Regions from separate parts of the Pseudoalteromonas sp. GCY genome, predicted to be linked through region 2. Evidence: predicted binding sites of a transcription regulator. Region 2 holds the regulator's gene; the other holds the start of a gene.
What was found. Region 2 encodes ArgR, which controls arginine synthesis, uptake and breakdown. Its sites were predicted from a motif close to ANTGAATANNTATTCANT; they were not measured.

Region 1: JJQ94_RS18880 (OadG family protein) is a predicted target of ArgR. The motif match lies at 2,552-2,569, and genes of this name have one in related genera.

The regions. Positions count from the first base shown of each region.
Region 1 covers NZ_CP068023.1:3,021,218-3,036,487, forward strand. The annotation lists gene JJQ94_RS18870 (sodium ion-translocating decarboxylase subunit beta) at 1-430, opposite strand, end outside; gene oadA (sodium-extruding oxaloacetate decarboxylase subunit alpha) at 441-2,222, opposite strand; gene JJQ94_RS18880 (OadG family protein) at 2,235-2,483, opposite strand; gene JJQ94_RS18885 (YcxB family protein) at 2,924-3,436, shown strand; gene csrA (carbon storage regulator CsrA) at 3,512-3,697, opposite strand; gene JJQ94_RS18895 (aspartate kinase) at 3,788-5,011, opposite strand; gene alaS (alanine--tRNA ligase) at 5,019-7,622, opposite strand; gene JJQ94_RS18905 (regulatory protein RecX) at 7,627-8,115, opposite strand; gene JJQ94_RS18910 (BPSS1780 family membrane protein) at 8,115-8,912, opposite strand; gene JJQ94_RS18915 (GTP cyclohydrolase II) at 9,154-9,780, opposite strand; gene JJQ94_RS18920 (hypothetical protein) at 9,941-11,164, shown strand; gene JJQ94_RS18925 (hypothetical protein) at 11,164-11,586, shown strand; gene JJQ94_RS18930 (sensor domain-containing diguanylate cyclase) at 11,579-13,144, shown strand; gene JJQ94_RS18935 (DUF3413 domain-containing protein) at 13,211-15,025, opposite strand; gene JJQ94_RS18940 (DUF3087 domain-containing protein) at 15,136-15,270, opposite strand, start outside.
Region 2 covers NZ_CP068023.1:3,176,943-3,192,212, reverse strand. The annotation lists gene JJQ94_RS19700 (SPFH domain-containing protein) at 1-469, opposite strand, end outside; gene JJQ94_RS19695 (OB-fold-containig protein) at 553-1,164, opposite strand; gene argR (transcriptional regulator ArgR) at 1,577-2,044, opposite strand; gene mdh (malate dehydrogenase) at 2,286-3,218, shown strand; gene serA (phosphoglycerate dehydrogenase) at 3,299-4,528, opposite strand; gene rpiA (ribose-5-phosphate isomerase RpiA) at 4,540-5,193, opposite strand; gene JJQ94_RS19670 (5-formyltetrahydrofolate cyclo-ligase) at 5,298-5,927, opposite strand; gene JJQ94_RS19665 (hypothetical protein) at 5,924-6,457, opposite strand; gene JJQ94_RS19660 (S10 family peptidase) at 6,597-8,108, opposite strand; gene JJQ94_RS19655 (GGDEF domain-containing response regulator) at 8,384-9,613, shown strand; gene JJQ94_RS19650 (P-II family nitrogen regulator) at 9,803-10,141, shown strand; gene JJQ94_RS19645 (ammonium transporter) at 10,155-11,384, shown strand; gene mrcB (penicillin-binding protein 1B) at 11,546-13,867, shown strand; gene JJQ94_RS24250 (hypothetical protein) at 13,922-14,131, opposite strand; gene JJQ94_RS19635 (methyl-accepting chemotaxis protein) at 14,119-15,270, opposite strand, start outside.

The sequences.
Region 1 (15,270 bases), 160 kb from region 2:
TAATGGCGATTGCTGAAGCGTCTTGCAGGGTAAATTCAAAGCCCGGAATATAGTTCAGCAAAATAGCCCCAAACAAAGTGGCAAAGATCCCAAACTGAGCAGCGGCACCAAGCAACAGCATCTTGGGGTTGGCTATCAAGGCACTAAAGTCCGTCATCGCGCCCACCCCCATAAAGATCAGCAAGGGGAATACTCCGCTGTCTATACCAATGTAATACACGTAGTATAAGAGCCCACCTGGATCGGCAAGTCCAGCAACAGGAATATTCGTGAGTATGGCACCAAAGCCAATCGGCACCAATAGCAACGGCTCAAAGCCTTTGGCGATCGCAAGATACAAAAGTCCGCAGCCCACTGCCATCATGCAAAGTGCAGGTACGGTGAAGTTGGCAAGCCCTGTTGCTTGCCATAAATTAAGTAACCCTTCCATCACGGCATCCTTATGCTAAAGACATGATGGCATCGCCAGCACTGACGGAGTCGCCCTCAGAGACGAGAAGCTCCGCAACTTGGCCACTGTGTGTTGCACGCACCTCGGTTTCCATTTTCATGGCTTCCATAATGAGCACCACATCGCCTTCTTGCACTTCATCTCCCGCGCGCACCATAAGCTTAAAGATGTTGCCGGCAAGTGGTGCATTCAAAGTTTCACTGGAGCTCACAGAGGTTGATTGCGGAATAAGCTCACTGTCTTTGACTTGTACTTCTTGTAACTCACCACCTGGCGCAACCACCACATCGTATACTTTGCCATCAACTTTTACACTATAACGCTCAGGTGCCGATGAACTTACTTTTGCTGGAGCTGCTGCGGATTTTTGTTCTTTGCTTTCAACGAGAGTCGGTTTTGGCTCAAACGCATCTGGGTTATTGCGATTTTTCAGGAACTTGAGGCCAATCTGGGGGAATAACGCATAGGTAAGCACATCATCAATGACATCATTTGCCAATATAATTTGATCATCTTTTGCCGTCGCGACTAGCTCGCTTTGTAAACTATCCAGCTCAGGTTCAATTAAGTCGGCAGGACGGCAGGTAATAGGCTCTGCGCCCTCAAGTACACGTTGTTGCAATGCTTGGTCAACTTGTGCCGGTGTCGCTCCATATTCACCTTTCAGCACGCCAGCCGTTTCTTTGGTTATAGACTTGTAACGCTCACCGGTAAGTACGTTTAGTACCGCTTGCGTCCCGACTATCTGTGAGGTTGGCGTTACGAGCGGCAAGTAGCCAAGCTCTTTACGAACACTTGGAATTTCTTTTAGTACTGCGTCAAGCTTGTCACCTGCACCTTGCTCTCGCAGTTGGTTTTCCATGTTTGTTAACATACCACCTGGCACTTGTGCAGATAGAATACGACCATCGACTCCTTTTAAGCTGCCCTCAAAAGCTGCGTATTTCTTTCTCACTTCACGGAAATAGGCAGCTACCTCTTCAAGCTCAAGTAAGTCAAGCCCAGTATCGCGTTCTGTGCCTTCCACAATCGCCGCGATAGTTTCTGTTGCACTATGACCATAGGTCATACTCATCGAAGAAATCGCCGTATCGAGCATATCGATACCCGCATCTATGGCTTTTTGATAAGTTGCTGTGCTGAGCCCTGTGGTTGCATGGCACTGCATTGCGATAGGAATAGAGACGGACGCTTTAAGCCCAGAGATTAATTTTTCAGCATCATAGGGTTTCAGTAACCCAGCCATGTCCTTGATACAAATGGAATGACAGCCTAAGTCTTCAAGCTGCTTTGCTTGCGTGAGCCACATTTCCAGCGTATGAACTGGGCTTACGGTATACGAAATCGTCCCCTGCGCATGCGCGCCTACTTTGATGGCCGCTTTAATAGCCGTTTCTAAGTTGCGCACGTCGTTCATTGCATCGAATATTCTAAATACATCTACCCCGTTATGGTGGGCACGTTCAACAAACTTTTCGACAACATCATCAGCATAATGACGATAGCCCAATAAATTCTGGCCACGTAGTAGCATTTGCTGTTTGGTTTTCGGCATCGCAGCTTTCAGTGCACGGATCCGCTCCCATGGATCTTCGCCTAAATAGCGAATACATGAGTCGAAGGTTGCTCCCCCCCATGATTCAACAGACCAATAACCCATATTATCGAGCTTCTCGGCGATAGGAAGCATATCTTCCAGACGCATTCTGGTGGCGAGTAATGACTGATGCGCATCGCGCAGCACTAATTCGGTTAGCTTTAACTGTGACATGCAAAACCCCTATTAATTGTTTTTTCTGTAGGCTGCAACGGCAGCGCTAATGGCTGCAATATGTGCCTGCGGCACACCCTGTGACGATGTTGCTCTGGTTGTTTTTGATCTTGTGGTACTCGGCTCCACTTCTTTAAATTGAGCAGCAAAGTTGGCCAACAGTCGCATCGCAAAAATCAAAATGGACAGAAAAACAAAAACACCAACCATACCGGTCAGCATGAGATTTCCTGCTTGCAATAGCTGCGCTCCAATATCCATTTTTACCCCTTACTTGCTGTTTGGTTTTCCTATTCGATGTTAACGAACTGGTATAAACCTTCACTTTTTGTAGATATTTATTCACCTTATAACAAAAAATGTTCCCCTGTAAAGCCTGTTGTAAATTGGTATTACCAAAACACTTAACTTACAAACAATCAGTAAGTTAGCTAGGAAAGCACTAATAAATATGGAAAATTAACGTAATAAATATGAAAAATATTCAAAATAGCGCCAACTAATACTGAGATTTTAATGAATATAGAATGGATTTTTGATTACGCAAGATAAATTGTAAATTGGACTGACCACAGATTGACGTTTACGTAAACGCCACCCTGTGTGACACGTATTTCGCTGGATATAGTAAAAGGGAGCTGCAAACAATTTATTCGCGTTACAGCTTTTTCAATATAGATGGGTATAATAAGGGGAAATTTTTGCCACAACGAACGTCTATGCCCTCCCTTGAACAAAATGAAAATTTATCTTTTCAAAGCCAATTTAAGTTAGATAAAGCCTATTATCGAGAGTGTTTTGAAGAATCTGAAGCCAATGGGCTTGCTGTTAAACCAAAATATGGCTTGCTTGTACTGCTAATTGCACTAGGGCTGTTTGCTATTTACGGTTTGCAGGAGCACTACGTCGGGAACTTTCTTATTCTATTGGCTGTGGTTGAATGCGTTGCTTTCTACTACCGCAAAGCTTGGTGGGTGATAAGACAGTCGTATTCTCGCGCTGCCGGCAATATCGTCGAGGTTTCAATCTCTAAAGCGGGTATTAGCACCAAAGCGACACATGCCGAATTTTCTTACCCGTTTGACGACTTAGATAAACTCGTTGAAACGAACAGAGGTTTTTTGGTGTTTCACCAAAACAAACCGAGCTATATCAGCAAATCTGGACTTAACGAAGAAGCGATTGCTTTTTTGTCTGATCAAAGCCAGAAATAAGAAACCCCGCAGTGGCGGGGTTTTTTATGCCAGTTAAACCGTGTTAACTAACATCGTAATTCAGTATTTGGTCAATTACATATTGCCCGGGCTAGATTTCTCAGCCTGAATTCGCATGTAAATTTCTTCACGGTGAACTGAAACATCTTTAGGCGCATTTACACCAATACGTACTTGGTTACCTTTAACACCTAGTACTGTTACAGTCACTTCATCACCAATCATCAGGGTTTCACCTACTCGGCGAGTTAGTATTAGCATTCTCTTGCTCCTGTTATTCCAAAATTTAAAAGATTCCGCGTCAAATCCATTTTAAATAAAAGTTCCTAGAAAAGTAAGCAAAAACTTCTTTTACTCAGTACTTTCCAATTCGAATTTGGCATGTAAAGCCCGTACAGCTAGCTCTAAATATTTTTCTTCTACTAGTGCCGAGATTTTTATCTCTGATGTAGATACTAATAGAGTGTGAATATTTTCTTCGGCCAATGCCATAAAAAAGAGACCAGCAACACCTGAATGAGATTTCATCCCGATGCCAACCGCTGAGATTTTTGCCACGTTAGCATTAACCTCTACCGTTGCGCCACCTAAATTTTGTGCATGTTGCGCTAAAACTTCTTCCGCCAGAATACAATCATTTGTGTGCACAGTAAAAGCATAGTCTATTTTTTTCTCACTGTGGTTCAAATGGTTAATCATATCGACTTCAATATTATGCTCACCAAGAAGAGAAAGTATATTGGCAAGATTACTAGGTTTTGCATCTACATTCCTAACTAAGATAAGCGCTTCGTCTTTAACACTCGCTACCCCAGAGACCACTTTAGTGTTTTTCATCTTACCTTCCTCATAGCTAATTAAGGTGCCGTTATCAGGAGAAAACGAAGAAAGTACACGCAGCGGTACATTATATCGACCAGCCGCTTCAACCGAACGGATCTGCAAGACTTTAGCGCCAACACTTGCCAGCTCCAACATCTCAGGAAAAGTAATATGTGATAGACGCCTTGCATTTGGTTCTATTCGCGGATCGGTAGTGTAAACACCGTCGACATCAGTATATATCTGACATTCGTCTGCTTGCAAAGCCCCGGCGATTTCAACTGCTGAGGTATCTGTACCACCGCGCCCCAGCGTGGTGATGTTACCTTCCCCATCACGCCCTTGAAATCCGGCAATAATGGTTATCCGATTATGCTCAAGCTCTTGCTTTAAGCGGGTCGTGTCTATTTCTGTGATCCGCGCTTTAGAGAACATGTTATCGGTTTTAATACCAACCTGATCAGCAAGCAAGCTCACGGCAGAATGCCCACGCTTAATGATGGCCATCGCCAATAACGCGATAGAAACTTGTTCGCCTGTGGTGATCAACACATCTAGCTCACGAGAACTTGGACGTGCATCAATTTGTTGGGCAAGGGAAATAAGACGGTTCGTCTCGCCTGACATTGCAGACAACACGACCACCACTTGGTGGCCTTGTTGTTGTGTTTTGATAACGTGTTCGGCAACCGCCTCAATACGCTCTACTGAACCTACCGAGGTGCCACCAAACTTTTGTACAATCAGCGCCACTTGCTGATTACTGCGTTACTTCATTTAACCAAGTTGGAACACTGTTTAGTGCTGCGTCTAGGTTTTCTGGTTGTGAACCACCAGCTTGCGCCATATCAGGACGACCGCCGCCTTTACCACCGACTTGAGAAGCCATGTGATTAACTAGCTCACCTGCTTTTACCTGACCGACTAAGTCTTTCGTTACGCCAGCGATTAGGCTTACTTTATCGCCATTTGCTACACCTAGCGCAATGACACCTGAGCCTATCTTGTTCTTCAGATCATCGACCATGCCACGCAGTGCTTTAGACTCAGTTCCTGCAACGTTTGCAACGAGTAATTTAATCCCATTCACTTCGGTTACAGAGTCAAGTAGCGTTGCACCCGCAGCACTTGCTAGTTTGTCATTTAGTTGAGCAACTTGCTTTTCAAGGCCCTTTGACTTTTCAAGTAGCGCAGATACTTTTTCTAGCACTGATGAGGTATCACCCTTAACCAAAGCCGCTATTTCAGAAAGCACTTGCTCTTGCTCATTAACATAAGCGATGGCATCCGCACCTGTTACCGCTTCGATACGACGAACACCAGCTGCGATACCGCCTTCTGATACAATCTTGAATAGACCAATATCACCTGCGCGTTTCACGTGTGTGCCACCACAAAGCTCAATTGAGTATCCACCGATTGAAACGACTCGAACTTCATCATCGTATTTTTCACCAAAGAGCGCCATCGCACCTTTGTCTTTGGCAGCATCGATATCCATCAACTCGGTTTGCAAAGCAAAGTTACGGCGGATCTCTGCGTTCACTGCATCTTCTACTTGCTGCAGCTGTGCTTTAGTGACGCCTTCAAAATGCGAGAAGTCAAAACGCAAACGATCTGGCAGTACCAATGAACCTTTTTGAGTAACATGATCACCCAACAAATCGCGCAGTGCTTTGTGTACTAAGTGCGTTGCAGTATGGTTTTTCTTCACTCGCTCGCGACGCTCAGCATCAATACGCGCATCGGCTTTATCATTAACACCAATGCGGCCAACCACATGGCCATGGTGTGCAAATGCATTACCTAGCTTTTGCGTGTCAGTAACCACAAACTCGCCGTTAGCCACTTTTAACACACCCGTATCACCAACTTGGCCGCCTGACTCAGCGTAGAAAGGCGTACGGTCAAGGATAACTACGCCTTGTTCACCATCTTCTAAAGTATTGGTGTGTTGACCTTCTTTAAAGATTTCAACCACAGTGCCGGTATAGTGCTCAGCGTCATAGCCTTTAAAGTCAGTGCTTTTATCAGACTTCAAGCGCTCATTGTAATCTGCACCAAACTTGCCAGCCGCTTGCGCTTTTTTACGCTGCTCTTCCATGCATGCTTGGAAGCCGCGCTCGTCGATCGTCATAAAACGCTCACGCGCCACATCCGCTGTTAAGTCCGCAGGGAAACCGTAAGTGTCATAAAGCTTGAACACCAAATCGCCTGGAATAACGTCACCTTCAATGCCAGCTAGACTTTCTTCTAGAATAGTTAAACCACGGTCTAGGGTTTTACCAAACTGATCCTCTTCAATACGCAATACTTTTTCGATAATTGCTTGTTGCTTAACCAGTTCAGGGTAAGCTTCACCCATTTGCTCAGCGAGTGCAGCAACTAACTTATAGAAAAATGCCCCTTTTGCACCGAGTTTATTACCGTGACGCACTGCACGACGAATGATACGACGTAGCACGTAACCACGACCTTCATTCGATGGCATAACGCCGTCAGCAATAAGGAACGCACACGAACGAATGTGGTCAGCAACCACACGTAGTGATTTATCCTCTAAATCTTGAGCATCTGTTACTTTTGCAGCTGCTTTAATCAGCGCTTGGAACAGGTCAATCTCATAGTTTGAGTGCACACCTTGCATAATTGCGGAGATACGTTCAAGACCCATGCCAGTATCAACCGACTGCATTGGCAGCGGTTCCATTGTGCCGTCTGCATGACGGTTGTACTGCATGAATACTAAGTTCCAGATCTCAATGAAGCGATCACCGTCTTCTTCTGGTGAGCCCGGAGGTCCACCCCAAATGTGCTCGCCGTGGTCATAAAAGATTTCAGAGCAAGGACCACAAGGACCTGTGTCGCCCATTGACCAAAAGTTATCCGCCGTCGCAATACGGATGATCCTGTCTTCAGGAACACCAACTTGTTTTGACCAGATATCAAATGCTTCGTCGTCTTCATGGTAAACCGTGACTAGTAGCTTTTCTTTTGGCAGCTTGATCACATCCGTAAGGAAGCCCCAAGCAAATTTAATTGCGTCAGTTTTAAAATAGTCACCGAAGCTAAAGTTACCTAGCATTTCGAAGAAAGTATGGTGCCTTGCGGTATAACCTACGTTTTCAAGGTCATTATGTTTACCACCAGCACGAACACAACGCTGTGAACTGGTTGCTCGCGTATAAGGGCGTTTTTCCGCACCCAAGAAGGCATCTTTAAACTGCACCATACCAGCGTTGGTGAACAGTAAGGTGGCATCATTACCCGGAATTAACGAGCTTGAAGGCACCACTTGGTGCTGTTGTTTAGCAAAGAAATCTAAGAAGCTTTGCCTGATTTTTGCGGTAGTCATATGCTGCATGTGATCATTCACCCTTTATTTCTTCTTGCTCTGCTGCAGTCATTGCAGCTTCAATTGCAAAATCTATTTCATCAAAACTAAAGCCACGATAACTCATGTAACGTACGCGCTTAGTTTTTTCTTTATATTCTATCGGTTGTGCGCAAAGACCGTACTTTTTTTCATAGGTTTTTGCGGCTTGCATGTACCAATCAATTTCACGCTCAGCGATTAGTGTATGCAATGTCTCTCGGCTCACACCCTTTTGCCCTGCATCCATTAATACACGCTTTTCTCCAAGTCCTTTTGCAATCTGGCGGTTTAAAAAGCTCTCTGCATAGCGGTCGTCATTAACGTAATCGAGCGACTTAAGCCAGGACACTAATTGCTCTGCGACTGCCGCTGTAGCCCCTTTTTGCAGTAGCTTTTGCGTCAATCCTGACTCAGAGTACTCTTGTCTCGACAATAACCAAACCGCATAGTTTTTTAGCTTTTTAACTTCTTGTTCATCCATCAGGCGTCAAAGCGTCCTGAGTCAGACTGAGAGATGTTAGCATTTTCATCATTTTCCTTCTTTTCAACGATAATTGGCATAAACATCGCCTGAAAAGAAACAAAAAAGCCAATCATGGCGACCGGCATGATAATAATCGCCGGGATCATCGACAGCGGTATAGACGCGACGATAAGCGCTGCGACGACTAAGCCGTATATACTCAGCGCAGCCATATTATGATAAAAAGCGGCAAGCGAGCACTTCATCGCGTGAAAAATGCGTTTTTCACCTTGGAAAAAGACCTGTGGCACAACAAAAGCAAAGGCCATCATAATGACCGATTGTGCAATCACAAATAGAGCGACTTCGGCAAAACTAATATTGCTCGCAATAAGCCCGATAAGTTCATTCGGTTCGGTGTTTGGGCCAACACTCTCGAGCGCAGTCGCCACATCACTAAATAGCACACCGGCAACCATAGTCAGCAACAGTGCACCTGCCATTTGATAAATACCAACTCGGAACAAGTGTAATCGGCGACCTTTTGCTGCAAAAGGCTCAAAAATGTCAGCCAACTTTATCGGTTTATTGATCTGTTTATTGATAACTGCAAGGTAGAAACCAGCGCTTAAGAAAGGACCAGACAAGGCAGCGATAATATGAAAAATAGGTGCGAACAGGGGTAATAAGCTTACTACCGCCATGAAAATGTACATCAGCATGAAAGTCAAAGGCTGGGTTTTGAAAATTGCCCACCCGGCTTTTAGCCACTGCACGCCCATGCTTGCTTTGAATGTTCTAATTGGTGTCGACATAGTCCACTTAATTTAAGCTATAACGTCTTTGATTATACTGATTACCGCGTCGAGTGAAAAGGCATGAAAGGCGGATTTGTCAGCGCTTTTTAGCATATTTTAAACAAATACTGGCGGTAGACGTAACCTACTTGGACATCTTAAGTTTGAAGGGATTGGAATGAGAATAGAATGTTTGATATGACAAGCCAACCGAAGCACTTATCTAGTCGGCTTGTTATGATAAGTATGTACGCTTCGACTAATCAGCTTTTGATATCTTTTTGATATCCAGCATGTGGGCACCGTGTTGGATCTTCGTTTTTAGATACTGTTCATTACCAGAAACCCCAGCCTTAACATGCGCCTGAGTGCCAACTACCTCATCGACGGTAATACCTGCATTTCTCAACGCCTTTAGCTTTCTTGGGTTGTTCGTCATTAACTTAACGTGGTTTAATCCGAGCGCTTGAAGCATCAACACAGCATCAGAGAAATCTCTTAAGTCATCTTCAAAGCCGAGGTGGTTGTTTGCCTCGTAGGTGTTCATCCCTTGCGATTGCAATACATAAGCATCGATTTTATTGTACAGGCCAATGCCACGACCTTCTTGGCGCAAATATAACAAAATGCCGCCTTGCTTATGCATCGCCTCGATACATTCATTTAACTGTTCGCCACAATCACAACGAGAAGAATGAAAGACATCGCCGGTTAAGCACTCAGAGTGCATACGAATTAGGGGAATTTGCTGCTGACTGTCTGCGCTATTAAATACCAGCGCAACATGTTCTTGGCCATCTTTTAGCCCTGAAAAAGAAACTATTTCTGCAGGGATATTACTATGCTGCCCTACATTCAGCCCGACTCTCGCTCTTACTTCTGCCACGTCTTAATCATGCCTAATGTGATAATATAACAATATGCTACCATAAATGGGATATGGTGTCTCTAAGTTCATTATACAAGGGCAAGGCGGACATCGCATTGGTAAATGTCAAAATTCGGACTAGGCTATATAAAAAGGAAAACGAAAACGTATATACCTCATGCGCTTGGTTTTTATTTGTTTACTGTTTTTAACTACATTCAGCTACGGCTCTGACATCGATTTCAGCGGCTTTGCTACGCTTAAAGCGGTTAAAACAGACTCCCGTACAGCTAAAATCAGAGAGTCCATCTCACAGCCAAATGGTGTGACCAAAGATGAACTCGACTTTTCATTTTCTTCCCTAGGATTACAAGCCGAGTGGCATGCAAGTGATAATCTAGAGCTCGTGGGGCAGCTACTTTTGAAAGAGCAGCATGATAACCAAATTAACAATGCAATAAAGCTTGCTTTTTTACGCTATAATTTAAATTCAAACTGGCAATTCCGTGCGGGTCGTACTGGTTTAGACTTATTCCTAATGACCGAGTATCGAGATATCGGTTATTCGATGGATATGGAACACCCTCCTGTCGAGTTTTATTCTATTATTCCTCATCAGAACTTGGATGGCGTAGACCTTCAGTATCGCGTGCCTCTAGAACAAGGTATCGCAAGTATCAAAGCTTATTGGGGACGATCCGAAGCACCAATCTATAGCGATATCGACTTTTATTGGAATGTAGAGCTCAAGTCTATAGTTGGTGTAGTGGCTCAATACGAAACGTTAAACTGGCTGTTTAGAGCTAACTACACAACGACCAAATCCGCCAATGAGCATGAACAGCAAAGGTTGTTACGCGATGCTTTAGCACAAGTTCCATTGCAAATTTGGCCGACCAAAAACGAACTAATTGATTCTTTATACATTATTGACGAGCGCTTCACCTACAGTGCGCTCAGCATGAGATACGATGACTCAGACTGGCTAATACAAAGTGAAATATCGTTAACAGACTCAACCTCTAACATCCTCAACCATCTCAAGGCGGGTTATGTTACCCTAGGCAAGCGATTTGGCTTAAGCACAGTCTCTTTTACCTATTCTGTCGCTGAATCAGATAATGAGACAGTGATTGAATCCGGTCCGTTGACTCCATCACCAGAATTATTATATCTCTATGAAGAAGCCTCAACATACTCAGGTTTTTATCAACTGGATCAGCGCAGCACCTCCTTAACATGGCGGCGCGAACTCAGCCCAACACTCGCATTGAAGCTTAACTGGAAACGTACTTCTACAAATCACCTACCCAGTGCTTTCTACCTTCACAATATAGAGCAATTTAGTGACCCAGACCTTTCGTTTAACACCTTGACGCTTAGCTTTAATTGGGTGTTCTGATGAATAGGTTACTTATTAGTGTTTTCTTCCTGATTTCTTACCCTATTTCAGCAACCGCCGATATTGCCGTCATCGTTAACAAAGAAAATCCCATCGAGTCGATATCACAGCGCCAACTCATCGACATGTACATGGGAAAATATGTTGCCTTTCCTAACGGCGATATGGCCGTGACTTATGACTACGAAAAATCGCACCCTTTAAGAGGCCCTTTTTTTCTGGCACTGACTGGACGCAATGAAAGCCAAATCAACGCCTATTGGTCGAGAATAAAATTCAGTGGTAAAGTTTCTCCACCACAGTCATTTTCCTCACCATCGACTATACTTGAAAATATTAGAAATACGCCAAATGCAATCGGCTATGTCCCGGCAGACTTTGTGACAGGTGATGTAAAGGTAATTTATCAAATCGATGACTAAATATGGGCTGATCGTGCGACTTGCACTCGTGCTTGTTGTCTCGACTTTTATTTTTTCAATGCTTTACGCTAAGTTATATCACGATCATATTTTTGAGCGTGAACTTCGGCGCTCTAATACTATTATCGGGCAAATTGGCCAAACCGTTTCGTCTTCTTCCTCTATTGCGACTTATCTCAATGACAAAGACCTTGCTGTGGAAGTCATTAATGGCCTCGTCAGTAACGACGTTATCTCTTCTGCCGCAATCAAAAGTGAAGAAAAGTGGCTCGCTCAAAGCGTAGGATTTAAGTCGCAAAATGCCACCATTATTAAACTTAATCATCCGTTTTTATTGAGTGAAATCGTTGGTGAGATCTATATTCAACCAAATTCCGTTTTTATCGAGCAAAGTGCTAGAGATATCGCTCGTTCAAGCGTTCAAACTTTGTTGGTTGTCATCATTCCAATCCTAGTCATCTTCACTGTTGTTACGCATTTCATAGTGACAAAGCCCCTGAGTAACTTAAGTAGTCAAATTGCTAGGGTTATTCCTGGATCTCCTTTGGATTTAGTCGTGCCTAAGGGACATGAATCAAGTGAAATCGGTGATATTGCGAGCAATACCAATCAACTTATCGCTAAAACCGCTTACATGTTCGAGCAAGAGCGCCAACTTAGAGCTGATATCGAAATCCTTGAGAAGCGCTTTAGACTCATGTTTGAGCGCTCATCTTCTCCCACCCTACTGGTAAAAGACAAAGGTGAAGTGATCTTAGCTAATGATGCCGCTTGTGATTTGCTGGCAGGCATGGCAATTGACCTTGATGAATATTTTCCCGAGAGTTTTGGTCGCTACTGCAAAACTCCCGATATTCTCTACACCTTTACGGAGCATACCTTGGAGCTTAACCAGCCAACTCAATCAGAGTTTGAGTTTATTAACCCTATGACCGAACAACCTGTTTGGCTAAGTGTCATCATGCTGAGAGTAGAAAGTAGCGGACAATTCTATTTACAGGTGTTTTTATCAGATATCACGCTGAGAAAAACCGTGTTTCAAGAACTCAATAAAAAGGCTAACCGCGATAAGCTAACAGGCCTCTACAATCGCCATGGTACTGAGATCAAGGTCAACGAGTGGTTAGATAACGAAACTCCGTTTAGCTTATTTATTATTGATTTAGATGAATTTAAACCAATCAATGATATTTATGGCCATAACGCCGGTGACGCTATGTTAAAACATATCGCCACTCAAATTAGTACTCAGGTTAGAGAGCAAGATGTGGTTTGTCGTTGGGGAGGTGATGAGTTTTTAATTGCCTTGCACTGTGCCAAAAATGAAAAGTTGCAGCGCATCGCTGAAAACCTGCTAGAGTCGATAAACACCGAGATGATTTGGCAAACGCCAGAAGGGAAATCACTTCCACTGCGAGTTGGCGCGAGCATAGGTATTGCAAGCTACCCAAGAGACGCGGTTGAGCTAAGCCAATTAATCGAATGTGCCGATGTCGCCATGTACACGGTTAAAAAAGACAAGAAAAACGCCTTTCAATTTTACTCTTTAAGCGCTTAGTTATATCTCTCGAGTTAGTGTGTACCTATGCACGACAGTCCACCAGCACACCTAATCCTCTTTTATCTACTGAAAGTGGCTGATCTGCTGCATTGCCTCTTGAATATATTCAAAGTTTGGCTTTTGCTCAGATGGCTTGTTAGTTTCATCGAGCGTCTCATAAGTTCCCATGGGCGAGACTTCTACAATTTGCTGCTTACTCACAATCGCATATTTGTTGTAGCTACTGAGTAACAGCCAATTTCTCTCTTTAACTGGTCCGGTTAAGTTATAACCAGTACTATAATCTTCAGGCGTGTTTTTAACCCCTAAGTACTCATTCATCAACGTCGGAGCCAGATCTAAGTGACTGGTTACCACATTTGAGGCTTGCCAATGCTGCCACTTTTCACTTTTTGGTCCAACAACAATAAATGGCACCTTTATCTGCGGCTCAGTAAAATTACTATTATGTCCCCAGTAATTAAGCTTGTTGTCATTAAGCTCTTCACCATGATCTGACGTGATAATCACCAGTGTATTTTCTATATCAAGCTGCGCTAATACCGATGCAGCAAGACTATCTACAAAATGTGTACTGGTAAGATAACGATTTAAAATTGGTTCTCTATCATAATCGTTGTCCAATAACATATGGTTAATGGGACCGTGCATTGGCTCAAACCCGGCATGGTAACCCTCAGGAACTGCGTAGCCATGGATTGCATCATAAAAGAGAAAACTGAAAGACGGCTGGTTTGGATCTTTATTAGCATACCATTTAGCCCAGTTTTTGGTGATCTGCTCATCCCTAGCTAAAACGTCATCACCTTCAGTATGTGTTTTCAAGCCTATAATGTTGGCAAAGACTGTTTCATTGAACTCAGGGCGAACAAGCTGAGCAGAAGAAAATATTCCAAATTGGTAGTCCAACTCCCGCATTCTGTCCATCAATAACGGTGTAATACGATTGTTGTAAATGTCCTGCCAAGCAGTGCCAGGCAAGCCATAAAATAACCCGGTTATCCCTGTACGTGTAGAATTTCCAGTAGAGAAGTGTTGATTAAAGACCACTCCCTGTTGCGAGAATCGCCAAATATTGGGAGTAACTTGTGCTGTAAAGGCATCATACCGCCATGAATCCAGTACCACAAAAACAATATCAAGAGGCTTCTTAACTGGCTCTACTTCAATAGGTTGTAAAGGATAGTTAAATTGTCCTTGTGTTAAAGACATGGATTTCTGCTGCGCCAATGCAGCTTCATCTAGCAAATCATATCTACGCAAAAAGGAGTTTGCTGTTGCGGGTTTGTAGAGGGGTAAGTACTTACTGAAACCTGTGATCGGTTGATATACCGTCGCACTTGCCCAAGCATGAATAGTATTGCTCGCCAACAGCGCAATAATGGTTACGCTGGTAAACTTTCGACCAAAGCGCAGCTGCATTACGGCTCGGGGCTTACTTAACCACGTTGACAGGTAAAACTGGAAAACAAATATCATAACAAAAATGGCTATCGCTTGAGCCCACGCAATTGGCGAGAACTCAATAACTTGGCCTGCAAGCAGCATATCGACAATAACACCGTTAATATGAAACTTGTATAGCTCAAAGCACAAGCTATTTGCAATAAGTGCTACGAAAAACAATGCATAAAATAAAGCAAAGCATACGGATCTCACTTTATTTGACTGTAACCATACTAAAGGCATAGCGACAATACTCACTAACGCTGTGAGTAAAGCCATATGGCTCCACGTTGATACGGAAACGTAAAATAATGTCAGTCCTTGATAATCGGCTGGGTTGGTATTTACAACGTTTATGGTAATCAAGATTGAGCAAAGAGAATTGATAAGAACCAACCAGCCGAACTGGTGAAATCGATGACGCAATAGCACAGTTCAAATTGTTCCTTTAATAGAAAATTTGACTGTTATATTACCGTTCTGACATATTAGTGTCACATTAAAAATTGTGAAAAAGTTTAACGCCGAAACAAGCCGCTTTGTTAGTACTGTTTCAATATCGTTTCTTTATAGTTTTCTGCTTTTATTTCAACTTGATACTTGCTAGCCAGTGAATCCAGCTCTGCTTGCCACATCGCCAAATCATCCATCGTTATGGTATTGTCATCCAATTGCCA
Region 2 (15,270 bases):
GATGTGTAAATAGCTCCTCAAAATTCATGCGCTTACCAACGGTTTTCAAGGCTTCGGAGAATTTTGCCTCAAATAATGCTTGTAAGGTTTCTGGTGCAGATGCGCGGGCACAGCCAACTTGTTTCGCAACGCGTAGGATATCTTCTTTGTTTTCGTTTACGCGAATGTAAAAAGTAATGGCGATGTCAGCACGGATATTATCTTTACAGATCAGGCCGCTGTTTTCACGACGCTCTAGTACCATGCGGTTAGTTGAAATATCCATGACTTCCATTTTATGGATCACAGGTAGCACAATGCCGCCCGTTGTCGTGACATCCGGCTCGTTTTTCATCTTGTTGATGATCAATGCCTGACCTTGTTCAACCTTGCGGTAGAACTTTCCAATCAGAAGTAGAATGGCAAAAATAATGACGATGGATATGCCCACGATTGCGAGCACCGGTCCGAGGTTGTTTAGAAATTCCATGTTTTTTCCTGCGTTGCGCTATGTTGTTTGAGTTGGTATTAGCTATGCCAACTCGTTCCTAAATTCCGTTATTTTCCGTACTATTACCAAGGTTTAGCCACAATCGTGTAGCTATGTGTAAGGGTGTCATGTTCGATAAGTAAGGCACAGTCTCCTAGTGTGAAAGTGTTATCTTCATCCGAGCGCACTTCGATGAGTTGCTCCGTTCCTTGAATATATACTCTGGCTTGACCGAAAGTGTTGCTAACTTTTGATGTTGCAATAACGCATTCGAGCCCAACCAGCGCTTGCTTAGAAGTGGTTTCTTGGCTTTCGAAAAAGCGTCGTAATGGCCTTACAATTACAGCGGTTAGTGGTAATGCAACAATGAGGCTGGCAAGCATAAATACCGTGCCCATCAGGTAGTAAAAAATGCCATTGCCCAATAGATAAGCAAAAAACTGTTGCACATAAATACTGATAATCCAACCCAGCGCGATGATTAAACTCAGTGAAATACTCACTGGGACGCCACCAAAAGCGACCTCCCAAAAAGAACCAGAGCTTGCGCCTTCGGCTTCAATATCAATATCGCCTTCTAAGATATCGATATCAGTAAAACCGAGTAAAGCAATTAACCAGAACAACAACACTATGAGTAATAGTGTTGAAAAAATAACAGTGGGAAACGTAAATGCAGTATTTAAAAATTCCATTGCTGTTCCTTAGTTCCTTGTATTTCCTTTTAAGCGGTTAAGTAAGTGAATTGTCCACTCAGCGCCATAAGGTGTCTTTGTGTTTATCAAGCGGTGAGTTCCGCATCATAGAATGTGAGATGATTGAGTGAAGCGAATAGCGTTCGTGTCCGGTAAGACGGAGACACTGTAGGAAACAAATCCGAGAAGCTAGTCAATCAGCTTAAAAACCATCCATGCGTAGTGAGAAAGCCTCACATGTGTTTCTAAAGTTGCCACAATTAGACATATTATGTCAAACGTTTTTTTGCTGTAAAGATAAGCAATTTATTCTGTTTATCGTGATAGTGGAAAGCGTGCTTGTTGGGGGAAAGTATCAAGGTAAGTGCTAAGTAAGTGCTAACTTGTGAGTTAGCACTAATAAAATAATAGACTAAACGTTATCGAACAGGGTTTTTACTTTATCTAAAGTAACGTCGATTTCAGATACTTTGGCAGGCGCAATAAAAATCGTGTCATCGCCAGCAATGGTACCTAATACGCCGTCTGCGGTGCCTAATGAGTCAAGTAGCCTCGCAATTAATTGTGCAGCACCAGGACTGGTTCGAATAATAATCATCATTTCGTTGTGCATAATATCAACGACTAACTGACGCAAAGGGCTTTTTGCTGTTGGAACGCTCATTTCAGCGGGTAAGCAGTAAACCATTTCTTGCTTAGCATTACGTGTACGCACAGCACCAAACTTGCTCAGCATGCGCGACACTTTGCTCTGACTGACGTTGTCAAACCCTTGTTGTTTTAGAGCATCAACAATTTCACCTTGAGAGCCAAAGTTTTCTTCTTTTAAAATGGCTTTAAATGCTTTGATCAGTGCTTCTTGTTTTTCTTGCGGCTGCATAGTCTGTCTTCTTTTACGGCTAATCTTTAAATTCTACACAAAACCGCCGAGATTCCCAAATTTGCGCGATCAAAATGGCAGTCGTAAAGCATAAGTGTACAAAGTGTCGCGATCTTTACACTTTTATTTAAGACATTAGTCAAAAAATCTCGAAAATAACCGTGATTAATTTGTGTTTAACAGCGCTTTTCATTATCTTTACTGCACACTCAATTTCACCTTCAAATTATGGAGAATCCAAATGAAAGTTGCTGTATTAGGTGCCGCTGGCGGTATCGGTCAAGCTCTATCTTTATTGCTTAAAAATGGTCTTCCAGCTGGCTCTGAGTTAGCGCTTTATGACGTTGCACCTGTTGTACCTGGTGTTGCAGTTGACTTATCTCACATCCCAACTGCGGTAAAAGTAGCGGGTTATGGTAAAGACGACCTAGACCCAGCTCTTGCTGGTGCTGACGTAGTGCTTATCCCTGCTGGTATGCCTCGTAAGCCTGGTATGGACCGCGCTGACCTATTCAACGTTAACGCAGGTATCATCAAGACACTTGCTGAAGGTATCGTTAGAAGCTGCCCTAAAGCACTTGTTGGTATCATCACAAACCCAGTAAATGGCACGGTACCAATCGTTGCCGAAGTGTTCAAAAAAGCAGGTACTTATGATCCAGCTCGCGTATTCGGTGTAACAACGCTTGACGTTATCCGCGCTGAAACCTTCATCGCAGAGCTTAAAGGCCTAGATGTTGCTGAAGTTAAGATCCCAGTAATTGGTGGTCACTCAGGTACTACAATTCTACCTCTGCTTTCTCAAGTTGAAGGTGTTGAGTTCACTGACGAAGAAGTTGCTGCACTAACGACTCGTATCCAAAACGCGGGTACTGAAGTGGTTGAAGCTAAAGCGGGTGGCGGTTCAGCTACACTTTCAATGGGTGCAGCAGCAGCACGTTTCTGCTTCTCACTAGTGAAAGGTCTACAAGGTGAAGAAGTACTTGAGTACGCATACGTTGAAGGTAACACAGGCGATGCAACATTCTTTGCACAGCCAGTTATCCTTGGTCAAAATGGTGTAGAGAAGTTACTTCCTTACGGTGAGCTAAGCGCGTTTGAGCAAAAAGCAAAAGACGACATGCTAGCGACACTTGAAAAAGACATCAAAGAAGGTGTTGATTTCATGGCGTAAGCCGGATTGATACAAAAAACCAGTCGCTTCACAGTGACTGGTTTTTTATGCCTGAGGTATAAGACCTCAAATGATTCTTCTTAGTGAAGAATACGTGCTCTGATAGTTCCTTCAACCGCACTTAACTCTTTCAACGCCACTTCAGAGTGGTCGCTATCGACGTCGATAACTACGTAACCAATAGATTCATCCGTTTGTAGGTATTGCGCCGCAATATTGATACCGTGCTGAGCGAACGCTTGGTTGATTTGCGTTAGTACGCCTGGGCGGTTTACGTGTACGTGTAATAAACGACTTCGGTTTGATAATTCAGGTAGAGAAACTTCCGGGAAGTTAACTGCTGTGACTGTTGAACCATTATCTGAATACTTCGCCAACTTGCCCGCGACTTCCACACCGATGTTTTCTTGTGCTTCTTGCGTAGAGCCACCAACGTGTGGGGTTAGCAGTACATTGTCAAACTCGCGTAGTGGTGAGACAAATTCTTCATGATTAGATTTTGGCTCAACGGGGAATACATCGATAGCAGCGCCGGAAAGTTTCTTAGCCGCTAATGCTTCAGCTAAGGCGTCGATATCAACAACCGTTCCGCGTGATGCGTTAATTAGAATTGCGCCTTGCTTCATCACTTCAATTTCAGCCATGCCGATAAGGTTTTTGGTCTGTGATGTCTCTGGCACATGCAAACTGACCACGTCCGCTCTTTGTAGCAATTGCGTAAGCGTGTGTAACTGCGTTGCGTTGCCGAGCGTGAGCTTATCTTCGATGTCATAAAACTCGACGTTCATACCGATATTCTCAGCCATAATGCCAAGCTGGGTGCCAATGTGACCATAACCAATAATACCCAGCGTTTTACCACGGGCTTCGTATGAACCGTCGGCAGATTTATCCCACTCACCGCGATGCGCCTTTGCGTTACGCTCAGGAACACGGCGCAGTAACAAGAGAATTTCACCTAGTACGAGTTCAGCCACAGAGCGGGTGTTAGAAAATGGCGCGTTGAATACGGCGATACCGCGTTTTTTAGCGGCATCCAAATCCACTTGGTTGGTGCCGATGCAGAAACAGCCAATAGCGACCAGCTTTTCAGCCTGTTCTAATACTGCTTCTGTAAGGTGAGTACGCGAGCGGATCCCGACAAAGTGAGCGTCCTTGAGCCGCTCGATCAGCTCAGGCTCCGGTAAGGATGTTTTAACGTAGTCTATGTTGCTATAACCGTTGCGCTTTAACGTCTCAACGGCGCTTTGATGTACGCCTTCTAACAACAAAATTCGAATTTTATCCTTTGATAACGAAACCTTGCTCATCTGTAATCTCACTAGTTGATTTTAGGCCCTTCTGGAGTGCCTGTTATTACAACGTCAGCGCCACGCGCGGCAAATAAGCCATTAGTCACGACGCCAACAATCTGGTTAATTTTTTCTTCAAGCGCTTTAGCTGCGCTAATTTTTAGGCCATGCACATCAAGAATGACATTGCCGTTATCAGTGATGACGCCTTGGCGGTATACCGGATCGCCACCTAGTTTTAGTAACTCTCTAGCCACGTAGCTACGCGCCATTGGGATCACTTCAACAGGTAGTGGAAATGCACCTAGAGTCTCAACATGCTTAGTATTATCAACAATACAAACAAATTTCTTGGCGACGGCTGCAACGATTTTCTCGCGCGTCAGTGCTGCGCCACCGCCTTTTATCATTTCGTTGGTGCTGTTGATTTCATCTGCACCATCAACATATACCGCAAGCTCTGACACATCGTTTAACTCGAAAACTTCAATACCAAGTGCTTTTAGCTTCTCTGTTGAAGCTTCAGAGCTTGATACTGCCCCTTTGATTTGATCCTTGATACTGCCAAGCGCATCAATAAAGTGGTTTACCGTTGAGCCTGTACCAACCCCAACAATGGTGTTTTCTTCTACATAGTTCAAAGCTGCCCATGCTGCGGCTTTTTTCATTTCATCTTGAGTCATAACGCTACACTTAGTTGTCATTGAAGTTGTATGGAGTATAACTCAATCAAAGTGTCAGCGTCATGGTCAAAAGCGCCTCAAAATGCGCTTAACTGTTTGCCTGCTCAATTATTTTTTGGCCAAGTGTATAGTTGGGTTGGAGTGAGGATAGTTGGGAGCGGTACATCCCAAGCTGCTGTTGGTAAGCTTGGAACTTGCTGGCAATCATGAGCAAGGCCAACAAGTGCTGGTTTAGCTCGCTGCTCAGCGTAGTGTAACGCTAATGTTCTATCGTAGTACCCACCGCCCATACCGAGGCGATTACCTTGCTCATCAAAAGCAACCAGAGGCATCAACAGTAAATCCAATGATGCAAGCGGTGCCACAGCTGAACAATCTAACTTAGGTTCCAAGATAGCATAGCGATTTGCCTTCATGGGTGAGTTTTTTTCATACTTCTGGAAGAGTAAATTTGCAGGATTGAAGGGGTGGATTACGGGTAAGAAAACCTGGTGTTTTTTGTCCCAAAGCGATTGAATTAAAAGGGATGTATCTAGTTCGCCATCGTTTTGAATATAGACCCCTACATTGGCATTTTCTGGGAGGTTTATTTGTTGAAAAAAATTAATGTTGAGATGTGCCGCGGCTGTCTTCTGTTGCTCTGCTGATAGCGAGTTTCTTGCATTTCTAATCGTTTTTCTCAAATTAGCACGAGTAACTTGAGATTTATTTATGTTGTTATTAGTTTTATTCATTCTAACGCGAGCCACTCAGGGAAAAACAAACTTACACCAAGCAGAATAAATAAAATAATTAATACAGCGAGCAGATAATATAGCCAAGTCTTAGATTTAGCCGGAGGGCTAGGTTCAAAGTCCAGTTCATCAAATAGCTCCTTCGTCTCCCATTCTTCGTCTGTTGTATCTTCTATTTTAGTATGGGGAGTTGGTGCTACGCGTTGCTCGAGCTCCTCTAATCGCTCTTCGATACGTATTAGACTGCTTGTGATGTAATCCAGCGCTTCAAATACGCGCTCTTGATCTGCGTTGGTCGGAGTAGCGGCTGTTTGGCTTTGCAGCTTGGCATTGATCCCCGCGCTTGCAAGTAATTTTACCTGTTTTAGCGCTTTGGCTTTATCCGCAGGAGCAAACAAGTTTTTGCCAGCGTAAAATTGCTGGATCTTTGAAGGTGAGGTTTTCAACCTGTCTGCAATTGCGATAGCGGCGCTTTGTTGATCCTTACCGTCGGCCATGCCAACGAAGACGACTTTAAACTGCTCGTTCATGGTGCGTGCCTAAGTTGTAGAGAGATAGTATTGAGTATATCTAGATTATAGGTAACTGTAGAAGGATAAAAGGAAATTTTTACAATCTGGTGAGCATTAAGATAAGTGACCGCTTGCGCGGCCACAATGGGTTGGGAATTTAGTAAAGCGCTGACTGATCCGCTTTGGGGGTTGTTTTTAAGATAAACTCGCGGAGATCTTCGTTCGACTTTTGTAAATCTTCATGACGCAGGTACATCATGTGCCCGGAGCGGTAACCTTTAAAGCTTAAGCGATCACGCATTTTTCCGCTCGGATCGAGCTGCCACATATTGTACTTGGCATCAAAGTAATTCGTTGCGCCATCGTAGTACCCAGATTGGATCATCACGTTTAGGTAAGGGTTTTGTGCCATTGCTAATCGTAATTGCTCACCGACATTATTATCGCTGTTATCCCAAGGGTGAACTGAACCAAACATATTATATTTTACATCGGTTTTATAGTTGAGCTCCGTTGCGAAGTAATGATTAATCGCAGGCGTAAATGAGTGCAACCAAGAGGTCAGTTCAGGCCAATAATCAGGGCGAGAACCAGCGTCTCTTTTATCAATACCAAGATAGCGTGAGTCTAATCGACCTAGCGTATAGCCACGGTCACGCAACAGTTCTTTCCAAAATGCCGCAGTAGGAATATCTAGGTTGTTTTGAGCCACAAAGCCCTCGCTTAAGCCACTATATTTAGCAACGGCCTGTGTCACACTTTGCTTTTCTTGGGCGCCGATAAATGCGCCTTTGGCGAGTGCGGGAAGATACTGATCAACCGTATATTGTTCAACCTCTGCAAGTACTTCGAGTAAATCTTTATTTTGCAATTCAGAAGACAGCGCTTTGTGGTACCAAGCGGCGGCAGCGTAATACGGTAAACGGTTTGCCACTTCAACCGGACCTTCTCGTTTAATGCCGATTTCCGTAGGAGATACCAACACCACGCCATTGAGATAAAGCCACTGATTGTTTTGCATCGCGTGCGCAAGACCTGACACTCGAGTCGTGCCGTAGCTCTCACCAATCAGGTACTTAGGGGAAAGCATACGCTCATTGCGATGAATAAATGTATTGAGCCATTCGGCTAAGTACTTCACGTCCGCGTTGACGCCAAAAAACATCTTTGTTTGTTCGGCTTTACTAGGATATTTACCTTCAGCATTTTTGAGTACGCGAGAATAACCTGTGTTTACTGGGTTTACATAAACAATATCGGCAACATCTAGCACTGAATATGGGTTATCTTTCAAGCCGTAAGGTTGCAGTGGATATCCTTCGTCATCAATTTTTAATACTCTTGGGCCAGTATAGGCAATGTGCATCCACACGGAAGCAGAGCCTGGACCGCCGTTAAATGAGATCAGCAGCGGACGTTTGCTCATATCTTTGATTTTTGTGCGCTTGTAGTAGGTGTAATGCAACGTTGCAACTGCGTCGCCGTTTTCATTCCACACCGGCTGTGTGCCTGTTGTCGCGGTGTAGTTAATACGTTCACCTTTTATTTCGGCTCTATGCTCAGTTGTTATTTTATGATCTATCTCAATTGCGCGGTTGTGCTCTTCAGCTATGCTTGGCGCTGAGAGTAGGGCACAACTCACGAGCAATAGTGGTAGTAATTTTTTCATTGCTTCCTCGGTATTACAGTAGGTATGTCTGCATTAAAGAAGTATTTCATCTGAAATTCAAAGCCATTGAGACAAACTCAACAAAAAAAACGGCAGGTTTGAAAGTAGGCTGTTGTAACCTCGTTTATCGAAAAGTAACGAATTTGAGCCGATTTGGTTTTTTTTAGTGCAAGATTCGCGTATATTTAGTACTTTATTATGTAGTAATAAAGTATTTAGCCCCGTTAAATTCTTGTTTCACTGCGCTTCTCGTTGTACTTAAGAGATCTCAATCCATGCAAAGAATTTTAATTGTTGAAGACAGTAAAGTCGTACAACAGGTATTGCGACACCTTGCTGCTCAGCATCTAGATGTCGAAATCGATTTTGCTTGGTCCCTCAAGGAAAGTAAGGACTTCTTAGCACAGCACCAATATACATTGGCGCTGGTAGATTTAACGCTGCCCGATGCGATGGACGCAGAGGTCGTGCAGCTCACGCTCAGCCACAAAATTCCTACCGTGGTGCTGACCTCAAAAATAGATGAATATAGTCGCCAGCAAATGCTTGAAATGGGCGTGGTGGATTATGTGATTAAAGATAACCGTGATTCATACCTATACGCGGTCAAGTTAGCATCTAGACTGTTGAGAAACCAAGGTTGCAAGGCGCTGATCGCCGATGATTCTGTGATCAGTCGAGCGGTAATGAAGCAAATGCTTGAAAAGCAATTATTTACAGTGCTTGAGGCGCAAGATGGCGAACAGGCACTGGAGATGTTGCTATCTGACCATGAAATTAAGCTACTGCTGACAGACTTTGCGATGCCGACGATGGATGGCTTTGAGTTGGTGAAATCCGTTCGTAATAGTCGCGGACGAGATGAGTTGGCGATTATTGGTCTGTCTGGCGCGGGAAGTCATGGTTTGTCAGCAAAGTTTATCAAATATGGCGCCAATGACTTTTTGGCAAAACCTTTTATGAGTGAAGAGTTTCATTGCCGCATCATGCAGACGATGGAGCAGCTCAATTTGATTGCAGAAATCAAAGAATATGCCCATCGAGACTATTTAACAGGACTTTATAATCGCCGTTATTTCTGTCAGCAAGCAGAGCGTTTAATCAAGAACAAACCGAGTCAGCATATATTGGCATTGTTAGACCTCGATCATTTTAAATCTATTAATGATCAATATGGTCATGAAAGCGGTGATGATGTACTTAAACAAGTTGCTGATTTACTGCGTAGTGCATTTGGTCACTACATTGTGGCACGTATTGGTGGGGAAGAGTTTGCTTTGCTTATTCCAAGCTCAGATATGAAGATGGCAAAGCACATGCTAGAAGACTTTAGAGAGCGCCTTGCGCAGCAAGCATTCAAAATTCCTGAGGGTAAGCATTATTGCACCATCAGTATTGGCCTCGCGGCTTGCCAATCAAAGAGTCTAAGCGAAGTAATGCGCAAGGCTGATAAAGCGCTCTACAAAGCGAAGGACAAACAACGCAATTGCGTTATCGCGCATTAGCTTTTCGTTATTTGGGTGTTTATGCACCAACTCAGTTCAGACTTAATATCAATGCACCTAGATGGTGCATTTTTTATGCGTAAAATTCCATCTTCAACTTTAATTCATTGTTAATTAAGGAATAAAAAATTTGGCACAAAGGTTGGATTACTGCATACAACAGGATCAATTGTCCTAAGGGGACTCAGCATGAAAATGATAAGTGCAATAATAAAGCCATTTAAACTTGATGAGGTACGTGAAGCGTTAGCCGATCTGGGGATTGAAGGCATGACGGTTGTTGACGTCAAAGGATTCGGACGTCAGCGCGGACATACCGAACTATATCGCGGTGCAGAATATCAAGTCGATTTCATTCCAAAAATAAAAATAGAAATTGCGACGTTAAGCGAAAACGCCGAGCGCGTTGTGGAAACGGTTACAAAGGCTGCGTTCACTGGAAAAATTGGTGACGGAAAAATCTTTGTTTACGACTTAGACCAAGTTGTTCGGATCCGTACCGGCGAACTTGATGAAGAAGCCATTTAAGGGGAGCCAAGCAATGGAAAATACAATAATAGAACTAAAATTTTCATTAAACACTTTTTACTTTCTGATCTCTGGCGTCTTAGTTATGTGGATGGCTGCTGGATTCGCTATGCTTGAAGCGGGATTAGTACGCTCAAAAAATACCACTGAAATCCTTACCAAGAACGTCGCACTGTACGCTATTGCTTGTACTATGTATCTGCTTATTGGTTACAACATCATGTATGTCGATAATGCCGAAGGTGGGGTTTTACCAAGTCTTGGTGCGCTCATTGGCAGTGCTGCTAAGGATGCCGACCATGCACTGCAATCCGACTTTTTCTTCCAAGTTGTATTTGTTGCAACGGCTATGTCAATTGTCTCGGGCGCTGTTGCTGAGCGTATGAAATTATGGGCGTTTTTAGCATTTTGTGTGGTGTTAACTGGTTTTATCTACCCGTTAGAAGGCTATTGGACGTGGGGCGGTGGTTTCTTATCTGAGCTTGGCTTTGTTGACTTTGCCGGCTCTGCCATTGTGCATGGTGCCGGTGCTGCTGCGGCACTAGCGGGTGTCTTGTTACTTGGTGCGCGCAAAGGCAAATATGGTAAAAATGGTGAGATCTATCCAATTCCTGGTTCCAACATGCCACTGGCTACACTAGGCACCTTTATTTTGTGGATGGGGTGGTTTGGCTTTAACGGTGGCTCTCAACTGTTCCTTGCCGACAAAGAAAATGCCATCGCGGTTAGTCAAATCATGCTAAATACCAATGCGGCGGCGGCTGCAGGTGCGGTTGCTGCACTGTTGGTGTGTAAATTAATGTGGGGCAAGGCGGATTTAACTATGGTGCTTAATGGTGCACTAGCAGGTCTGGTGACCATTACCGCTGAGCCTGCCTCTCCAACACCTGTATTAGCGCTTATCCTCGGTGCCATAGGTGGTGCATTGGTGGTGTTTAGCATCGTTGCGCTAGATAAAGCAAAAATTGATGATCCTGTCGGTGCTATCTCTGTTCACGGTATATGCGGTGCGCTGGGTGTGATGATGGTACCATTTTCAAACTCAGACGCTACTTTCCAAGGTCAGGCTGTGGGACTTATCACTATTTTAGGTTTTGTTTTCATTGCTTCTTATATTGTCTGGAGTGTATTGAAAGCGAGCATGGGGATCCGCGTTGGCGAAGAAGAAGAGCTAAGCGGTATGGATCAACATGATTGTGGCGTAGATGCCTATCCCGAGTTCGTGACAGTTCGCGGACAGTAATACCAATTTGGCTCTCGGTCAATATTGTAAAGTTCTCGTTGTCTAAACAAAGTGAGTCCAGTAGGGCTCACTTTTCTTTATAAATATTATTCTACTTTCAGCAGTTGTTAATTTAGGTTACCCTACCATCTTGCGATTCATTTTTTAGTTTTACTTGGGTCATGACGGATAAAAAGAAACGAACACCTACCAACAAATCAAACGTCAAAGCGAACACTTCGCGTAAAAACAATACCCAGCAAAACGGTTCTAAGATGCAAAGAGTTAAAAGCCGTGTCCTGAGCACGTTGTGGTCTTTCTTTTGGAAGGGGACTATTGCGGCGATATTCCTTGTTGCAATCTATATCATCTACTTAGACGCGAAAATAAGCCGGCAGTTTGAGGGCAATAAGTGGGAACTTCCCGTTCAAGTTTATGCCAGATCGATGCAGTTTTTTCCTGATCAGTTCCTTAATGAGGATGAAGTGCTGTGGGAGCTGAAGCGGCTTAACTATTCTCGTGTAAATCGTATCAGCCGTACCGGTCAATATACCGTTCAAGGTCGCACAATCACCATTCATCGCCGCGCGTTCGAATTCTACGATGGCCCAGAAGTGGCGCGTATTTTTACGCTTAATTTTGCTGGTAAGAAGCTTGCCAATATTGTCGATAATCAAGGTCGGCGCTTAGCTGGGGCTCGCCTAGAACCAGTGCAAATTGCTCGGATCGGCAATGAATCGCGTCAAGACAGAGAGTTTGTTCCGTTCGATAAATTCCCTAATATTTTAAAAGAAACACTGCTGGTGGTAGAAGATAGAGACTTTTACCAACATCATGGGGTTTCTGCGCTGTCTATTTTGCGTGCATTGTATGCCAACATCAAAGCTGGGCGAACAGTGCAAGGTGGCAGTACGCTCACGCAACAGCTCGCAAAGAACTTTTATCTCACCAGAGATCGCACCTTAGTCCGCAAGGTGAATGAAGCATTCATCGCATTGATTTTAGATTTCCGTTACAGCAAAGATGAAATCCTTGAAGCCTATTTAAACGAAGTGTTTTTGGGACAAGCCTATAATCAAGGCGTTCATGGTATGGGGCTTGCGGCCGATTTTTATTTTGGTAAGCCAGTGGACGAGCTTGAGTTTGACCAAGTCGCGATGTTAGTCGCGATGGTTAAAGGGCCGTCTTTTTATAACCCAAGGCGCTACCCTGAGCGGGTAATGGAAAGGCGTGATTTAGTCCTGAGGTTAATGGTGGAAAATGGCCTTATCACAACGCCTGAGTATCGCGCAGCGCTGGCAAGGCCGATTGATGTACAGCCTTTAAAAGCGAGCCGTATGCAGTCTTATCCTGGATATTTGGAGTTGGTGAATCGCGAGTTAAAGAAACTCGTGCCTGATGATGACATTGTCGACTCTGGGATTCGGATTTTCACCTATCTCGATTTACAAAAACAAACGGCGATGGAAGATGCCGTTAAAAAGGGCTTACCTTACTTAGAGCGCCGCTTTAAAACGGAAGATCTAGAAACCGCGATGCTGTCAGTTAATGTTGAAAAAGCGGGGGTATCGGCGTTAGTTGCTGGTCGTCAGTTGAAGTTTTCAGGTTTTAATCGGGTATTAGACACCGAGCGTAATATAGGTTCACTGGTCAAGCCCGCTATTTATTTGAGTGCTTTGTCGAATCCAAACTACCATTTGGGCATGCTGCTTGATGACAGTCCCCTTGAAGTGACAGACGGTTCAGGTAAGGTTTGGTCTCCAGAGAACTTTGATCATAAATTCAGAGGCCAAGTGCCAATGTTTGAAGCGTTCAGCAATAGCATCAATATTCCAGCAGTAAACCTTGGTTTGGATGTGGGGGTTAACCGAGTCGCACAAACTTTGAATGACCTTGGTGTCTCTAAGTCGATTCCACTTTATCCTTCTTTATTATTGGGCGCGTTAGAGCTATCCAGTTTTGATATTGCAGAGGCGTACACCACACTTGCTGCAGATGGTAAGCAGAGCGAGTTGACCAGCGTCATGGCTATCACCGATTCACTGGGTAAGCTGGTATACGAACATCCAGTACAAAAAAGCCAAACGCTAGACAGCGATGCGGTATACATGACGAAATACGGTATGAAGCGTGTAACTAAAAAAGGCACGGCAAAACGCCTCAATCTTCACTTCCCCTCAATTCAACTTGCAGGGAAAACGGGGACGAGTAATGATTTAAGAGACAGCTGGTTTGCAGGTTTTGACCAAAATACGGTCACTGTTGCTTGGATTGGTCGCGATGATAACAAGCCAACGGGATTAACGGGCAGCCAAGGTGCGCTTGAGCTCTATATTCGCTATCTTAAACCACTAAATCCACAAGCGATTGTTGATGAGCGTCCAAAGTCCATTCGCTGGGCGTTTGTCAATCCGAAAACGGGTAAGCAGTCGCCTCCGAGTTGTGGTCCTGTATTGCAGCTACCTATTAGAGAGAGCATGTTCGAACCAAGACCTAGGTGTTGAGCAAACTATTGGCTGCTAGAGTTTGTTAACTCTAGGGCCTGTCTAGCACAGCCTCTAAGCTTTAAATTTATCGATTTCTTTATTTAAAGTTTGTGAGAGCTTGCCAAGTTTTTGTGCATCGCTCTGGGTCGCTCTTGCGGAACCCAGAGTATGCTGTGCTAAGTTACTGATCTCAGATGATTCATTCAATGCGTGTTCGGTCGCTTGGGTTTGTTGTTGCACTAACTGACTGATCAGTTTCCCTTGTTCATCTATGTCTCGCATGCTTTGCTCTGCGTGCTGAAGCACTTCATTGGTTTCATTCGCGGCGATAACACTTTGCGCCATATTGTCTTCACTGCTGCGCATTTTGTCTTGCGTGTCTCTGATGCAGCTTGTAAAGATTGAATAATATTGTGTATTTCTTCCGTTTGTTGCTGCGTTCTCTGCGCAAGCGTTCTAACTTCATCCGCTACCACCGCAAATCCTCGGCCTTGTTCACCTGCACGAGCAGCCTCAATTGCGGCATTGAGCGCGAGTAAATTGGTTTGCTCGGCAATCTCTCTAATCGCGGAGCTCACCTGACTAATGTTTTGCGTGTCTTCCGCGAGCTTGTCTAAGGCTGCACGACTTTGTTGAAACTCAGCTTGTAGTTCGGTCATTTGCTGTGCAAGGGCTGTGGTATTGATGCTACTTTGCTTTACTTGTTTGGCTGCTACGGAGGCCAGCTCTGTGGCGCTAAATGCGGCATCCTCAACCGAGCGAGCGGACTGCGCCATATTCTCGAGTGAATGGTGGATAGACTGGATTTTATTCTCCTGCTGGGCGACGTCCTTCTCAGTATCTTGGCTTATCTTATTGAGTGTTCTTGTTGCTTGCTGTAGCTCGTCATTACTTAATCGAACGTTACCAAGTAAAGAAATAAAGGCATGTAGTACCGCATTAAATTGTTCAATAATTTGGCTAAGCTCATCGGAGCCGGTTGTCTGTGCTTTGATGCTTAAATCCCCTCGAGAAGCGCTCTGCGCGACATGTGAGAAAGTCGTGATGGTGCCCATGACCGAAGAGTAAAAGCCAACCATAAGATAAATAGCGATGATCAGTGCGAGTAGTGAAGCCAAGGCAACGGTGTTTCTGATCCACCGTTGCTGGTTTTGTTTTTCAGCGACAAGCGCGGCAAGCGTGGGTGTTGCAACATTAACAAACTGCTTGATAGCATCACTTGCACTTTGGTAGTAACGGTTAAATTGCGCTTGTGAGAGCGCCAGTTCATCAGGGTCTAACAAGCCTGTTTTCACCGCTTGCTGATAATCTGAGAGGCTAGACTCAAGCTCAGCTAAGGGCTGACTAAGCTGCTTTTTGAGTTGCTGGTTATCATTGATAGCAATGTTAAGTTTGCCTGAAAATTGTGTCGTGACGCCAGG